Regions from separate parts of the Flavobacterium sp. XN-5 genome, predicted to be linked through region 2. Evidence: riboswitches for the same ligand, from Rfam matches in the RefSeq annotation. Region 2 holds a riboswitch; the other holds the start of a gene.
What was found. A riboswitch is a leader RNA that binds a small molecule or an ion and turns the genes downstream of it on or off. The one in region 2 is predicted to bind S-adenosylmethionine.
Positions count from the first base shown of each region.

Region 1 (8,177 bases), on a different contig from region 2:
TTAAAAGCGATAGCGGCAGTAGCTAAAACTTTAAAAGTGCCGTTTGTAGTTGATAATACGGTTGCTTCACCTGCTTTGTTAAACCCTATTGCGCATGGAGCAAATATTGTAATTCATTCACTAACTAAATATATCTCTGGTAATGGAACCTCATTAGGTGGTGCTATAATTGATGCTGGAACTTTCGATTGGAGTAGTGGTCGTTTTCCTGAATTCACAGAACCTAATCCGGGTTACCATGGTTTAGTTTATCATGATGCGTTAGGTGCTGCGGCTTATATAGCAAAAGTTAGAATCGAAGGATTGCGTGATTATGGAGCGGCTTTGAGTCCTTTCAATGCTTTCCAAATTATTCAAGGGTTAGAAACCTTATCTATTCGTGTGAAAAAGCACAGTGAAAACGGATTGGCTTTAGCGCAATGGTTAGAGTCGCAAGATCAAGTATCTTGGGTGAATTATCCAGGATTGAAATCAAGCAAGTATTATAATTTAGCACAAGAGTATTTACCAAAAGGACAAAACGGATTAGTGACCTTTGGTTTGAAAGGAGGTTTTGATGCTGCTAAAAAAGTAGCGGATGACACAAAATTGTTTTCGCTTTTAGCAAATATTGGTGATACAAAATCATTAATTATTCATCCATCTAGCACAACGCATCAACAATTGTCAGAAGAGCAGCAATTAACTTCTGGAGTTTCTAAAGATTTAATTCGTCTTTCTGTCGGGTTAGAGGATATTGAAGATTTAAAGGCGGATCTAAAAGCTGTTTTTGATTCATTGTAGTTAGATCATTTTTAAAGTTTTATTTAATTCTAAAGATGATTTTTGGATATAAATAGTGGCAAACGTTAATATTGACCATTTTTTCAATTTGTCACATGAAATTATCGTTAAATCAATGTGAATCATTTGGAAATTATAGAATTAAATGAGATATTTGTTGAAGAAAAATACCAAAAATGAATTTAAATATTTATAAACAATTTTTAGTCGCATCGAAGAAATTCGGGAGCTTGTAATTGCATTAAAATTATATAAAAATATAATATAGCAAGAGCCTCCCAAGATAATTGGGAGGCTTTTATTTTTAAAAAAAGTTTTATTTCACAATAGAAAAAGCTAATGAAGATATTTTCAAATAAAAAGATTCAGATCCTTGTCGCAATGTTTTGCGAGAAGGTCTGTTGATACTAAAAGTATAAGTTTTTATGACTTTAATCCTTTTGGTATTTTTTCCAAAAGGATTTTTTTTATAGTGATTTTTGAGAAAATAATAGAAAACAAACAACTTAAATACAGATATCATGAGTGCAACAAACAAACTTTCAAGAGTATGGGGATTTCTTAGAAACATAAGAAGCAAAAAAAGCAGGAACAATATAATTGCAATCGATGAACTAATCAACCCAAGATTAGGGATGAATATTGCAAACGGAGAAAAAGCTAAAAATGTTGTCAACTCATTACAACTTTTGATGTATTCAAAAGAAAATGATACACTTTTTATTTAATTGAAAGTTATTCAATATAGTTTTTTACACGCGAGGAATTTCTGAATTGTTTGATTCAGCGAGCTCTTGCGTTTTTTTTGTTAAAAATATTTTTAGCTAATAATCAGAATCATAAAAGTTTGGTTGTTATAAAAATATGTAGTTAATTTGCAGTATTAAGTTCACAAACGTATTGAAATGTTATAAAGAAAGGACGAGGGATTAGACCCAGTGAAGCCTTAGCAACCCTTCGATTTATCGAAGAAGGTGCTGCATTCTACCACGCCAAACGTGGAAAGATAACAACAAGAATTTTTCTAGTATTTACCTAGTTTTTTCTTTCTAATATTTCCAAATACAAATCAAAAATCATTAAAGATTTGAAATTGGAAAATAAACTAACAAATATAACCCTACAAAACTTCACCACACATAATGGTGCTTTTTATGCTACCCTAAACTTAAGTTTTCAGGTTTTTGGCGCTCCATTGCATACCGCTCCCATTATTTTAATTAATCATGCTTTGACCGGGAACTCACAAGTAATTGGTGAATCTGGATGGTGGAATGATATAGTGGGAGTAGATAAAACCATTGACACCAGAAAATATACTATTGTCGCTTTTGATGTGCCAGGTAATGGTTTCAATTCGGCTACTATCGAAAATTACAGAGATTTTATAGCAAGAGATATCGCTAGGATTTTCATCGAAGGCCTTCGGGTTTTAAAGATTGATACTTTATTCGCGCTCATCGGCGGTTCTGTTGGTGGAGGAATTGCTTGGGAAATTTTGGCATTAGAGCCTAAATTGGCTCAAAACTTTATTCCCATTGCTACAGATTGGAAAGCGACTGACTGGTTGATTGCTAATTGTTATTTGCAAGAGAAAATCCTAAATAATTCAATAAAACCTATTGAAGATGCGCGTATTCACGCCATGTTATGTTACCGCACGCCAGAATCTTTCAAAGAGAAATTTAATAGAGACATCAACGTACAACTAGAAACGTTTCAGGTGGAAAGTTGGTTGAATTATCATGGAGAAAAATTAGAAAAAAGGTTTCAGCTTTCGGCATATAAAATGATGAACCAACTTTTAAAAACGATCGATATCACTCGGAATCACGAGTCTATTGAGACCGTTATTTCAAGAGTGGATGCCAATATATACATAATTGGAATTAATTCGGATTTGTTTTTTACAGCAAAGGAGAATAGAGAAACTTACAATGAGATTAAAAAATTTAAAAATAATGTATTCTATAGTGAGATAGACTCACAGCACGGGCACGATGCCTTTTTGATGGAATACGAACAATTAGACAATTTATTAGAAGTTGTTTTCAAAAATAAAAAACAGATGAAAATAGTAAAATTTGGCGGTAAATCTTTAGCAAATGGTGAAGGGATTAATACCGTTTTGGATATTATTGAGGGTAAAATAAAGAGAGAAGAGAAAATTGCAGTAGTAGTTTCGGCAAGAGGAAAAGCAACGGATGAGCTAGATGATATTCTAACTATTGCAGCCAAAAGCGGAAATTACAAACCACTTTTAGAAAGTTTTAAAACCTATCAAAAAGATGGTTTTGATGCAGTTGATTTTTCGACTGAATTTGATAAATTAGATAAACTTTTTGAAGGTGTTAGCTTGATTGGGGATTATAGTGTGAAGATTCAAGATCAGATTTTAGCGCATGGCGAAGTACTTTCGGCTAAATTATTGGTGTTTTTATTGAATGAAAGAGGTATTCCTGCAAAACTAGCAGATACCAGAGAATTAATTATAACGGACTCCAACTTTGGTAACGCACAACCTTTAGACGCTGTTTCGAAGAAGAATATCATCCAAATTTTTAAAGATAACAAAGATGTTGTTTTGGTAATTACTGGTTTTATTGGTTCGAATGATAAACACGAGACCACGACTTTGGGTAGAAACGGAAGTAATTATAGCGCATCGCTAGTTGCAAATTATATTAATGCGGAGGAATTACAAAACTTCACTCATGTTAACGGAATCTACACTGCCAATCCTGAATTGGTTTTAGATGCTAAAAAGATTGAGACTTTGTCTTATAATGAAGCAAATGAAATAGCTAATTTTGGAGCAAATATTTTACATGCCAAAACCATAATTCCATTATTAGAAAAAAATATTCCACTTCGAATTCTGAATACTTTTAATCATGAAAATAATGGAACTTTAATCACTGCTAACTCTGATGCTGCGGGAATTAAGACTCTTTCAATATTAGAAAATGTCTCTTTAGTAAATCTGGAAGGCAGAGGATTATTAGGGAAAACGGGTGTTGATGCTCGAATTTTTAAAGTTATGGGCGATAATGATATTAGTGTAAGTATCATATCTCAAGGATCTTCTGAAAGAGGAATCGGGTTAGTTGTTGCGGCTGATAAAGCGACAAAAGCCATGATCGAATTAGAGAAAGAATTTGAAAACGATTTCTATTCTAAGGATGTCAACAAGATTACTGTTGTAGATAATGTATCTGTGATTTCGATTATTGGACAAGATTTAAGTACGTTTCATAAGCCTTACACGGCATTGATAAAAAACAAAATTGTGCCTATTCTTTTCAACAATACTGTAACCGGTAAAAATGTAAGTTTAGTTGTCAAAAAAACGGAACTTTATAAAGCATTAAATGTTATTCACGGAGAGATTTTTGGCGTAGCCAAGAAAATAAACATTGCCATTTTCGGACATGGATTAGTGGGAGGAACTTTAATTAACCAAATATTAGAGTCGGCGGCTTCCATCGAAAAACGAAAAGACATAAAGCTTAATGTTTTTGCTATTGCCAATTCTAAAAAAGTATTGCTTAATAAAAGCGGAATCAATGCAAACTGGAAAAAAGAGCTTGAAACGGATGGAGTTAGTTACACTTTAAATGATATTATCGCTTATGCAAACGAGAATCATTTAGAGAATTTGATAGCTATTGATAATACCGCATCTGCAACTTTTGTAGAAAATTACATTCCGCTGGTTGATAGTAGTTTTGATTTAATTTCGTCAAATAAAGTAGCTAATACATTGAGTTATGGTTTTTATAAAGAATTGAGAAGTGTCTTAGAGAAAAATCAAAAGAATTATTTGTATGAAACTAATGTGGGAGCGGGATTGCCGTTAATTGATACTATTAAATTACTACATCTTTCTGGTGAAAATATCACCAAAATAAAAGGAGTTTTCTCCGGAACATTAAGTTATTTATTTAATCATTTCTCTTCGAAGGATGTTCCGTTTAGCGAAATATTAAAAGAAGCAATTGATAGCGGATTCACAGAACCAGATCCAAGAGAGGATTTATGTGGGAATGATGTGGGTCGAAAATTACTGATTTTAGCTAGAGAATTAGACTTGCAAAACGAGTTTGAGGAAGTTGATATTCAGAATTTAATTCCAGAGCATTTACGCGAAGGAAGTGCTACTGATTTCCTAACGAAGCTAAAAGAATTTGATTCTATTTACGATAAAATAAAAAGCGAGCAAAAACCAAATCACGTGTTGCGATACATAGGGGAACTATCAGGAGATTTACAACATGACAAAGGAATTCTAGAAGTAAAACTAGTTTCCGTACCTTCGGATACTGCTTTAGGTGGTTTGAAAGGTTCTGATTCTTTCTTCGAAATATATACTGAATCTTATGGAGATCGCCCAATCGTAATTCAAGGAGCTGGAGCCGGTTCTGCCGTTACTGCCAGAGGAGTTTTTGGAGATATTTTGAGGCTGTCTGATAGAGGGTAGAAAAATGATCAGTGGTCAGTTTTTTAGTATTCAATAAAATAAATAAAAATCCGTTGCAATCGTTTTTAAATCTGCGGCATCCGCGTCCAAAAATAACGTGATCAACGTTCAAAAAATACATTATGAAAATTACATTAAACAGAGTAAATGACAACTTCCATTTCGAATTGAAAAACGAACGTGGACACATAGTTAACGTAGACAGCCGACCAGAATTTGGTGGTGATGATCAAGGTCCAAGTCCGATGGAATTAGTTTTGATGGGAGTTGCTGGCTGCAGCGCGATTGATATGATTTCGATTCTAAAGAAACAACGCCAAGAAATCACTTCTTTCAAAGCTGAGGTTGAAGGAGAACGTGTTCAAGTAGGCGAAGCAAAACCGTTTAAAGATATTTACTTGGTTTTTTACTTAGAAGGAAATATAAAAGAAGACAAGGCAGCAAAAGCCGCACAATTGTCTTTCGATAAATACTGTTCGGTTTCTAAAACATTAGAACCTACAGCAACCATACATTATAAGGTAGTTTTGAATGGTGTGGAATTAGCTAAAAATTAAAAGTAAAATTAGTTGTTTAAGAAAAACTGTGAGTTGAATTTAATAGTTCCAACGACTTTAAACCTTAAACTTTAAACAAAATATAAAATGAACGAAGAAGAATTTGGTTTTGAAACCGAAGCCATCCGTACCCAATTAGAACGTACCCAATATTTAGAGCACTCCGTGCCATTATACTTAACTTCTAGTTTTGTATTTGAAGACGCTGAGGATATGCGTGCCTCATTTGCCGAAGAGAAAGATAGAAATATTTATAGTCGATACAGTAATCCGAACACTAACGAGTTTGTGGAAAAAGTGTGCAAGATGGAAGGGGCAACTGCTGGTTTTGCTTTTGCTTCAGGAATGGCTGCCGTGTATTCAACCTTAGCTGCATTATTGAAATCTGGCGATCATATTGTTTCTTCCAGTAGTGTTTTTGGAGCGACACATTCCTTGTTTGTTAATTATTTTCCAAAGTGGAATATTCAAACATCGTATTTTGATATTAACAAACCCGAAACTATTGAAAGTTTCATCACAGCTGATACAAAGATTCTTTTTGCGGAATCACCTACGAATCCAGCCGTTGATATTATAGATTTAGAATTGCTTGGTAATATTGCCAAAAAGCACAATTTGATTTTAGTAATCGATAACTGTTTTGCAACTCCTTATTTGCAGCAACCTATAAAATGGGGAGCGCATTTGGTGGTGCATTCTGCTACAAAGTTAATGGACGGCCAGGGACGAGTTTTAGGCGGAGTAACTGTTGGTGATCCTGAATTGATTCATAAAATCTATTTATTTTCCCGACTTACAGGTCCTTCTTTGTCTCCGTTTAATGCTTGGGTTTTATCGAAAAGTTTAGAAACTTTAGCGATTCGATTAGATAGACATTGTGAGAATGCTTTAAAAGTGGCTGAGTTTTTAGAACAGCATCCTAATGTTAATAAGGTCAAGTATCCATTCTTGAAATCCCATCCGCAATATGAAATTGCCCAAAAACAAATGAAATTAGGTGGCAACATTGTAGCTTTTGAAATAAAAGGCGGACTAGAAGCAGGGCGTAACTTTTTAGATAAAATAAAATTATGTTCGCTTTCGCCAAATTTAGGAGATACCAGAACGATTGTTACACATCCAGCATCAACAACTCATAGTAAATTATCTGTTGAAGAGCGTCTAGCAGTAAGTATTACAGATGGTTTAGTACGTGTTTCTGTGGGATTAGAAACCGTTAAAGATGTAATAGCTGACTTAGAGCAAGCATTGTCTTAAATTTTAGATTTGTGATTAACGATTTTAGATTGTAGATTTGGTTTTAATAATTTAGACTTCGACAAAGAATCACAAATCACTATAAATGCTTTCAAAGAAAACAAAATACGGAATTAAGGCATTGACATTTTTGGCACGCCAAGAAGATCAAACACCAGTTGCCATTGCTGATATTGCAAAAAGCGAAAATATTTCGGTTAAGTTTTTGGAAAGTATTTTATTGCTTTTGCGAAATTCCGGTTTTTTAGGTGCGAAAAAAGGAAAGGGCGGTGGTTATTATTTAATTAAAGACCCAAAAGAAATTAATATGGCCAAAGTCTATCGCATTCTAGAGGGGCCAATTGCCTTGCTACCTTGCGCAAGTCATAACTTTTATGAAAAATGCGATGATTGTACTGACGAAGCTGCGTGTGCAGTACGTAAATTAATGACCGAGGTTCGAGATAATACCTTGATGATATTAGAAAATAACTCTCTGGCCGATATTGCATTTTAGAATGTTTAACGAAGAGAACAATTTACAAGAAAAAGCCCCATTCATTGAATAATCACAATGAATGGGGCTTTTGTATTAGAAGTATGTCGACTTAGAACACCAGTTTATATCCCACGAAAAATAACATAATTGCAATTGCATTTCTAAGGTATAAATCAGGAACTTTTCCACTCATCATGCTTCCAACGTATATTCCAGGAAGTGAACCCAATAGTAACTGTCCTAGCAGTTCTAAATCTAAATTTCCCATAGTTGCGTGTCCTAAACCAGCGACTAGAGTTAAAGGTACAGCATGCGCGATTTCGGTACCAACTAATTTTGGCGTTGCTAAAAGTGGGTATAAGAAAAATAAGGTAACAGTTCCTAACGCTCCAGCTCCAATAGATGTTAATGTTACAGTAGCGCCTAATAGAATTCCTATAGCTACGGTTAACAAGTTTTGTGTCTTACTCTCACTGTGGAATTTGTCTCCTGAATGTTTTTGAGAGAAGTTCAAAAGCTTCTTTTTAAATAAAACTGCGATAGATGTCATAAGTAATGCCCATCCTAAACTGTATTTTATGACGGTATTTATTGCAGTAATATCTGTTTTTATACTATG
Region 1 covers NZ_VOGZ02000009.1:54,984-63,160, reverse strand. Annotated here, with positions in the region: gene FQU23_RS13915 (O-acetylhomoserine aminocarboxypropyltransferase/cysteine synthase family protein) at 1-783, shown strand, start outside; gene FQU23_RS13910 (hypothetical protein) at 1,305-1,511, shown strand; SAM riboswitch class I at 1,689-1,796, shown strand; gene thrA (bifunctional aspartate kinase/homoserine dehydrogenase I) at 1,877-5,263, shown strand; gene FQU23_RS13900 (OsmC family protein) at 5,386-5,820, shown strand; gene FQU23_RS13895 (trans-sulfuration enzyme family protein) at 5,908-7,080, shown strand; gene FQU23_RS13890 (RrF2 family transcriptional regulator) at 7,166-7,576, shown strand; gene FQU23_RS13885 (sulfite exporter TauE/SafE family protein) at 7,668-8,177, opposite strand, start outside.
Region 1: it holds a riboswitch for S-adenosylmethionine, as region 2 does, so the genes downstream of both, thrA (bifunctional aspartate kinase/homoserine dehydrogenase I) here and FQU23_RS05670 (Na+/H+ antiporter NhaC family protein) in region 2, are expected to answer to the same signal.

Region 2 (8,177 bases):
GAAAAGATGTGCCGCCGTTTACTAAAGCGGCAAAAGAACCTTTGTCGTATGTAGGTATCAATTCTGTTGGACTGAGAAGAAGAGGTTTTACATCTGAAAAAATCAAAGAAATACAAGAGATTTATAGGATTTTATATCAAAAAAACTACAACGTAACTCAAGCTTTAGGAATAATTGAAGCAGAGATGGAAGCGACTCCTGAACGAGATGAAATCATTGATTTTATTAGAAATTCGTCACGTGGTGTAATGAAAGGTTATACAGGAAATTACTAAAGAAAGCTCTGGCTCGTGGCATCTAGCTATTAGCCTAAAAATAAATAATTTAAATATCAATCGCTAATAGCCATAAGCTAATAGCCAAAAGCAAAATAAATGGCATCTACTTCAGACATTAAAAACGGATTATGCATTAAGTACAATAATGACATATACAAGATTATAGAATTTCTTCACGTTAAACCGGGAAAAGGACCTGCTTTTGTTCGAACTAAATTAAGAAGTTTGACAAATGGGAAAGTATTAGACAATACTTTTTCTGCTGGGCATAAAATTGACGAAGTGAGAGTTGAAAACCACAAATTTCAATTTTTATATCCAGAAGGAGATGATTTTCATTTCATGAATACGGAGACTTTCGAGCAAATTTCTTTGAACAAGAACATTTTAGATTCGCCAGATTTATTAAAAGAAGGAGAAAATGTCATGGTAAGTATTAATACAGAAACAGATTTACCTCTTTCTGTAGATATGCCTGCGTCAGTAATTCTTGAAGTAACATATGCTGAACCAGGAATTAAAGGAAATACTGCTACAAATGCTACTAAATCGGCAACGGTTGAAACTGGAGCTAGCGTAAATGTACCTTTGTTTATCAATGAAGGAGATAAAATTAAAATTGATACCGCATCAGGTTCTTACATGGAGCGTGTAAAAGAGTAAATTACAGTTTTCAGTATTCAGTTTGTAATCAAGCTGAATACTGAACATTGAATACCGAATACTAAATTTATGAAATTTCCAAAAGTTTACGCGCTAAAAGAAATTGCCACTATTATCAACTGTGAATTTGTTGGGGATGCTAATTTTACAGTATCTGGAATGAATGAAATTCATGTTGTAGAAAAGGGCGATATTGTATTTGTGGATCATCCTAAATATTATACCAAAGCTTTAAATTCAGCTGCGACTATTATTTTGATTAATAAAAAAGTAGATTGTCCAGAAGGGAAAGCATTATTAATTTCAGAAGATCCCTTTACTGATTTTAATAGATTGACGAAACATTTCAAACCTTTTGAGTTTTCGAGTGCTTCAATTTCTCTTTCAGCTGTAATAGGTCAAGGGACTATAATTCAGCCTAATGCTTTTATTGGAAACAATGTAGTAATAGGTAAGAATTGTTTAATACATGCTAATGTTGCGATTTATGACAATACCATAATTGGAAATAATGTCATTATCCATGCTGGAACAGTTTTAGGCGCCGATGCTTTTTATTACAAAAAGCGCGAAGATGGATTTGATCAATTGCTTTCAGGTGGTAGAGTCGTGATAAAAGATAATGTGGGTATTGGAGCACTTTGTACAATTGACAAAGGAGTTACGGGAGATACCGTTATTGGAGCAGGAACAAAAATTGACAATCAGGTTCATGTTGGTCATGATACTGTAATTGGGGAAAAGTGTTTAATTGCCTCTCAAACTGGAATAGCAGGTTGTGTTATTATAGAAGATGAAGTTACTATTTGGGGACAGGTAGGAACAACCAGCGGAATCACGATTGGCGAAAAAGCTGTCATTCTGGGCCAAACAGGTGTCACAAAATCTGTTGAAGGTGGAAAGTCCTATTTTGGTACACCAATAGAAGAATCACGAGAAAAATTAAAACAACTGGCTAATATTAAGAAAATTCCAGAAATTTTAAATAAATTAAAATAATATGACAGCAAAGGAACTCGTTCAAAGTTTTTATAAATCAGATGCTCTTATTGATAGTGCAGTGCTGAAGGAATATTTGCACGCAGACATTCTGGTAGATTGGAATAACAGTACGGGTTTTGTACAGCTTAACTACGATGCTTTAATAAATCTGTCTGAAGAATTAGGTCGCGCATTTGTTCGATCGAAGATTAGAATAAGTCATATTATTGAAGAAAATGATATGATTACCGTGCGCTATTCTCATTTTGTTAAAACAATAGAAAACCCTAGAGAAGAGATGTTAATGGCACATTTCATATCGATTTGGCAAATAAAAGACAATAAATTATTTCGAGGCCACCAAATGAGTCAATTAGCATAATTTATTTTGTTAATAAATGGCCACAAATAATTTTCAAAACCTTACTTTTGCATCACAATTTTTAAAAATCACATAAAATATATATCATGAGTGTTTTAGTTAATAAAGATTCCAAAATAATTGTTCAAGGATTTACAGGAAGCGAAGGAACTTTCCATGCTTCTCAAATGATTGAGTACGGAACAAACGTTGTAGGTGGTGTTACTCCAGGAAAAGGAGGCTCAACTCATTTAGATCGTCCTGTTTTTAATACAGTAAAAGACGCTGTAGAACAAGCAGGTGCTGATACTACTATTATTTTTGTGCCACCCGCTTTTGCTGCTGATGCAATAATGGAAGCTGCTGATGCAGGAATAAAAGTGATTATCGCTATTACAGAAGGAATTCCTGTAGCTGATATGATCAAAGCAAATGCTTATGTTAAAGAAAGAAACGCAAGATTGATAGGGCCTAACTGTCCAGGAGTTATTACTCCAGGTGAAGCTAAAGTTGGTATTATGCCAGGTTTTGTTTTCAAAAAAGGAACTGTAGGTATTGTTTCTAAATCAGGAACATTAACGTATGAAGCGGCTGACCAAGTAGTAAAACAAGGTTTAGGAATTACTACAGCAATTGGTATTGGTGGAGATCCAATCATTGGAACTACTACAAAAGAAGCAGTTGAATTGTTAATGAATGACCCAGAAACAGAATGTATCGTAATGATAGGTGAAATAGGGGGACAATTAGAAGCTGATGCTGCTAAATGGATTAAAGCTGATGGTAACCGTAAACCAGTAGTAGGATTTATTGCAGGAGTTACCGCTCCAGCTGGTCGTACAATGGGTCACGCAGGTGCTATTGTAGGTGGAACTGATGATACAGCAGAAGCTAAGAAAGAAATCATGAGAGCATGCGGAATCCACGTGGTAGATTCTCCAGCTGAAATTGGTAAAAAAGTAAAAGAAGTTTTAGGATAGTTTGCTATTTTAAACTAAAATAGAATAAGCCTCACATTTGTGGGGCTTTTTTATTATAAAATAGAATTAAAGAATATCTTTGCACTTTATTAAAAGAGGTCATTTTTAGCCTTTTCATTTAATAAATAAAACATATGGTTGTAGTAATCCTTACTTATTGTGGGGTATTTTTTTGTGAAAGCCAAATAAAATAAAAATAAATAATATGTATAAGGAATTAAAAAAATTCAAGATTAGCGACTCATTTTCATTTGCTACAGACGACAGCTTAGAACAAGTTTGTAATGCTTCAGAAGGAAGTGGTGTGTTTTTGGTATATGCAGTAGGAGAAGAGAAAGAGTTAATCATGGTAGGTTCTACTGGAACAGTACAAAATGATGGCTCTTTGAAAATAAAAAATGGTGGCTTAAAAGAAAAGATTGTTGAAGGACATCAATTTGCAAAAACAGGAAGAAAATATTCTTGGCCAGCGCAAATGTCTAAAGAAGATATTAGTTTGTTAGAAGTAGTGTGGTATGAAACATTCAATGATAAAACTAAAGGAATTCCAACTGCTGTAGAAGCACAAATTTTACAGAACTTCTTAGATGAAAACGGTAGATTACCAAGATGGAATGTAGCATTCTAAAACATTTCAACCTATGTTATTATAAAAGAGCTTTACTTCGGTAAGGCTTTTTTTTATAAAAAATTATCAGATTTTATCGTTTAAATCTCATGAATTTATTACATTTGCAGCCGTTATCACGAATCTCTTTATGAGATAGCAACCTGCAACAACGAGCAAGGTGCTAAAACGATAAGCCAAATCCTTTGGAAAAAATGTTGTTTAATTCCCATTTTTTAGCTTTTGTTTTTCGTCATATTTAATTCATATTAAAATTAATTTTATGACTATTTTTTCGAATAAAAGAGGAAACCCGTACGCTTTGATTCCCCTGTTTGTTTTTATTTTTACTTTTCTAGGTGCCGGAATTGTATTGGATGATTTTTATGCATTTCCATCTCCAATTGCGGTAATAGTAGGGATTATTGCTGCCTTTTTACTATTCAAGTCCTCCACAGACGAAAAAGTAGCGACTTTAATTGCAGGTTGTGGCGAAAGTAAAATCATGACTATGTGTTTGATTTATTTACTTGCGGGAGCATTTGCGGTGGTTAGTAAAGCGATGGGTGGTGTCGATGCTGTCGTAAATTTAGGAATCAGTACTATCGATGTGGCTTATTTTCCATTAGGAATATTCTTAATTGCTGGGTTTTTATCAACTGCTTCCGGAACTTCTGTGGGTGCGATTGTAGCAATAGGACCAATAGCGGTGACATTAGCAGATAAAAGTGGCGCTTCATTGCCTTTAATTTCAGGTGCTTTATTGGGTGGTTCCATGTTTGGAGATAATCTGTCCATGATTTCAGATACTACTATTGCGGCAACTCAATCTTTAGGATGTAAACTGAAAGACAAGTTTAAAGTCAATTTATTTATTGCACTTCCAGCCGCGGTAATTACTATAATTTTATTCTTTTACCTAGGTTTAAATTCAGATATTGTTGCTGTTGAGCTGCCTAAAGCAAGTTTTGAATGGCTTCCAATCATTCCATACCTATTAGTAATTGTTCTGGCCTTGGTAGGATTAAATGTGTTTTCCACCTTGCTTATTGGTACAATTCTAGCGGGTATCATCGGTTTTTTTAGCGGTTCTTTTACATTTATGGAGTTTATCCAAAAAATATACGAAGGTTTTACTTCTATGACTGATATTTTTTTATTGTCAATGCTTACGGGAGGTTTAGCTGCTTTGGTGGATAAAGCAGGTGGAATTGATTTTTTATTATACCAAATTAAAAGCCGTATCAAAAGTAAAAAATCAGCGCAGGCAGGAGTTGGTGCGCTAGTTGGATTTGCTAATTTGGCAATAGCCAATAATACAGTATCGATTGTAATTACTGGGCCTATTGCTAAGGAAATAAACGACGAATATCATTTAGACCCTAAAAAAACAGCCACTATTTTAGATATTTTCTCCTGTATTGTTCAGGGTATTTTACCATACGGTGCTCAGGTTTTGTTGATTTTAAGTTTTGCAACAGGGAAGTTAGACTTCTTTGATTTAATCAGTAATGCTTGGTATCATTTGTTTTTATTCGCATTTACTTTATTTGCAATTTATAGCTCACATTGCGATAAATGGATGAAAAAGTTTTTGAAAGTATAAATTGCTGTAATGACGCAATTTTATTGAATTTGAAATTTTTTTTAAGAAAGGAATTACTCTATATTTGACAATTCGTTTTTAGCCCTGATAGCAACGAAAATCCTTTTATGTTTTTTCTTAAAAACATGAAAGATTGCAGTGGATAGCAGGAATAGCTTCAAATAAATATTAAACTTATTTTATAATATGAAATTACTAGAAGGAAAAGTAGCCATTATAACAGGCGCAAGTCGCGGGATAGGAAAAGGAATCGCTGAAGTTTTTGCAAAACACGGAGCAAATGTTGCTTTTACGTATAGTTCATCTGTTGAGTCGGCTTTAGCATTAGAAAATGAATTGAACGCACTTGGAATTAAAGCCAAAGGATACCAATCAAACGCTGCTGATTTTAATGAAGCACAAACTATGGTGGATGCCGTACTAGCTGAATTTGGAACTGTAGATATTTTAATCAACAACGCTGGAATCACTAAAGACAACCTTTTAATGCGTATGTCTGAAGAAGATTTTGACCAAGTTATTGATGTCAATTTGAAATCTGTTTTTAATATGACAAAAGCGATTCAAAGAACATTCTTGAAAAAACGCGCTGGATCAATAATTAATATGAGTAGTGTAGTGGGAGTGAAAGGTAATGCGGGTCAAACCAACTACGCCGCTTCTAAAGCTGGTGTTATTGGATTTACAAAATCGGTAGCTCTAGAATTAGGTTCGCGCAATATTCGTTGTAATGCGATTGCACCTGGATTTATTGAAACGGAGATGACTGCAAAATTGAATGATGATGTAGTTCAAGGATGGAGAGACGGAATTCCTTTGAAAAGAGGTGGTACTACTGAAGATGTTGCTAATGCATGTCTTTTTCTTGCATCAGATTTGAGCGCCTATATTACGGGTCAAGTCATGAATGTTGACGGAGGAATGCTTACTTAAAAAATAGTGATCGGTATTCAGTTTTCAGTATCAGTACAAATAACTTATAATTGATGATTAAATAATACTAAAATATGACTACAACCACTATACTATTATTGTTTTTATCATTATTAGTAGCTGGTTGTTTATCATTTTTTCAATATTTTTATAAAGCCAAAAACAAATCAAAACTGAATTTGTTTTTGGCTTTTTTGCGTTTTTTAAGTTTGTTCGGTATTATGTTGCTTTTGATTAATCCTATAATTACCAGGAATACGCTTGAAATTATAAAACCACCTTTAGCGATTGTTGTAGATAATTCAAGTTCTATCATGGCATTAGATGCCAATAAAAAAACAGTAGAAGCTTATACCAGAATAGCAACGAACGCAGCCTTGAAAGAGAAGTTTGACATACAATCGTATCGTTTTGATGCCGAGTTTGAACCTTCGGAGCAATTTGATTTTAAAGGAACGCAGACCAATCTGGGTGGGATTTCTAAAGAATTAAAAAGTATTAATAGAAATAGTAGATTCCCAACAATTCTCCTAACTGACGGAAACCAGACTTCTGGGAATGATTATGTCTATAGTTTTGATCCTAGAAATAAAGTTTATCCTATCGTCTTAGGAGATACAACTGAGGTAGTTGATCTAAAAATTGGCCATATCAATGTCAATAAATATGCGTTTTATAAGAATAAATTTCCAGTAGAAGTGTTTTTGAATTATTCAGGTAACAAAAACATAGTAGCTAATTTTACTATTTCGGAAGGAAATTCAGTTGTAGTAAAACAAAGTATTTCTTTTTCTTCTTCGAAAAAAACGGCCGTGATAAATGTCCTTTTAGCTGCAAATAAAATTGGTTCCCAAATATTCAAAGCAACAATTAGTGGTCCAGAAAAAGAGAAGAACAGTTACAATAACACTAAGAATTTTGCTATCGAAGTAATCGATCAAAAGACAAATATTGCACTAATAACAGCGATAAATCATCCTGATATAGGCGCTTTAAAACGCAGTATTGAATCTAATGCGCAGCGTAAAGTAACTATTGTTAATCCAAAAGCTATCAATTCATTAAAAGATTATAATGTATTGATTTTGTATCAACCAACTGCTGCTTTTAAATCTGTTTTCGAAGAAAATAAATCAGCAGGAATAAGTAGCTTTATCATCACTGGAACGAGTACTGATTTTTCATTTTTAAATCAAGAACAAAGTAACTTAGTATTTAAAATGAGCTATCAAAAAGAGAATTATTTGGCGAGCTTTAACCCGCAATTTAATTTGTTTGCCATTGATAATATTGGTTTCGAAAATTTCCCACCATTGGAAAATGCATTTGGTACGATTACAGCGAAAGGAAATGCTGATTTTTTACTTTCCTCAAAAATTAGAAGTATGGAAACCAATTCTCCATTACTGCTTTATGCTGAAAACAAAGGAAAACGTGACGCCTTTCTATTGGGAGAAAATATTTGGAAATGGCGCTTACAAAGTCATGTTGACACGCAGTCCTTCTCAAAATTTGATGTCTTTATAGATAAGACAATGCAATATTTGGCGTCAAGCAGTTCTAAAAGAGCATTGGTTGTTAATCATGAAAGTTTTTATAATTCTGGAGACGCGATTGAAATCACAGCTCAGTATTTCAATAAAAACTATGAATTTGACGACAAAGCCCGTTTGACCATAATCGTAACAAATACAGAGACGAAGCAAACAAAAAACTACGATTTATTAAAAGGAAATGCATTCTATAAAGTCAATCTAGACGGACTTGC
Region 2 covers NZ_VOGZ02000002.1:84,341-92,517, reverse strand. Annotated here, with positions in the region: gene lpxA (acyl-ACP--UDP-N-acetylglucosamine O-acyltransferase) at 1-275, shown strand, start outside; gene efp (elongation factor P) at 375-941, shown strand; gene FQU23_RS05690 (UDP-3-O-(3-hydroxymyristoyl)glucosamine N-acyltransferase) at 1,011-1,940, shown strand; gene FQU23_RS05685 (nuclear transport factor 2 family protein) at 1,942-2,304, shown strand; gene sucD (succinate--CoA ligase subunit alpha) at 2,391-3,263, shown strand; gene FQU23_RS05675 (hypothetical protein) at 3,469-3,891, shown strand; SAM-I-IV-variant riboswitch at 4,000-4,096, shown strand; gene FQU23_RS05670 (Na+/H+ antiporter NhaC family protein) at 4,154-5,476, shown strand; gene fabG (3-oxoacyl-[acyl-carrier-protein] reductase) at 5,663-6,409, shown strand; gene FQU23_RS05660 (hypothetical protein) at 6,484-8,177, shown strand, end outside.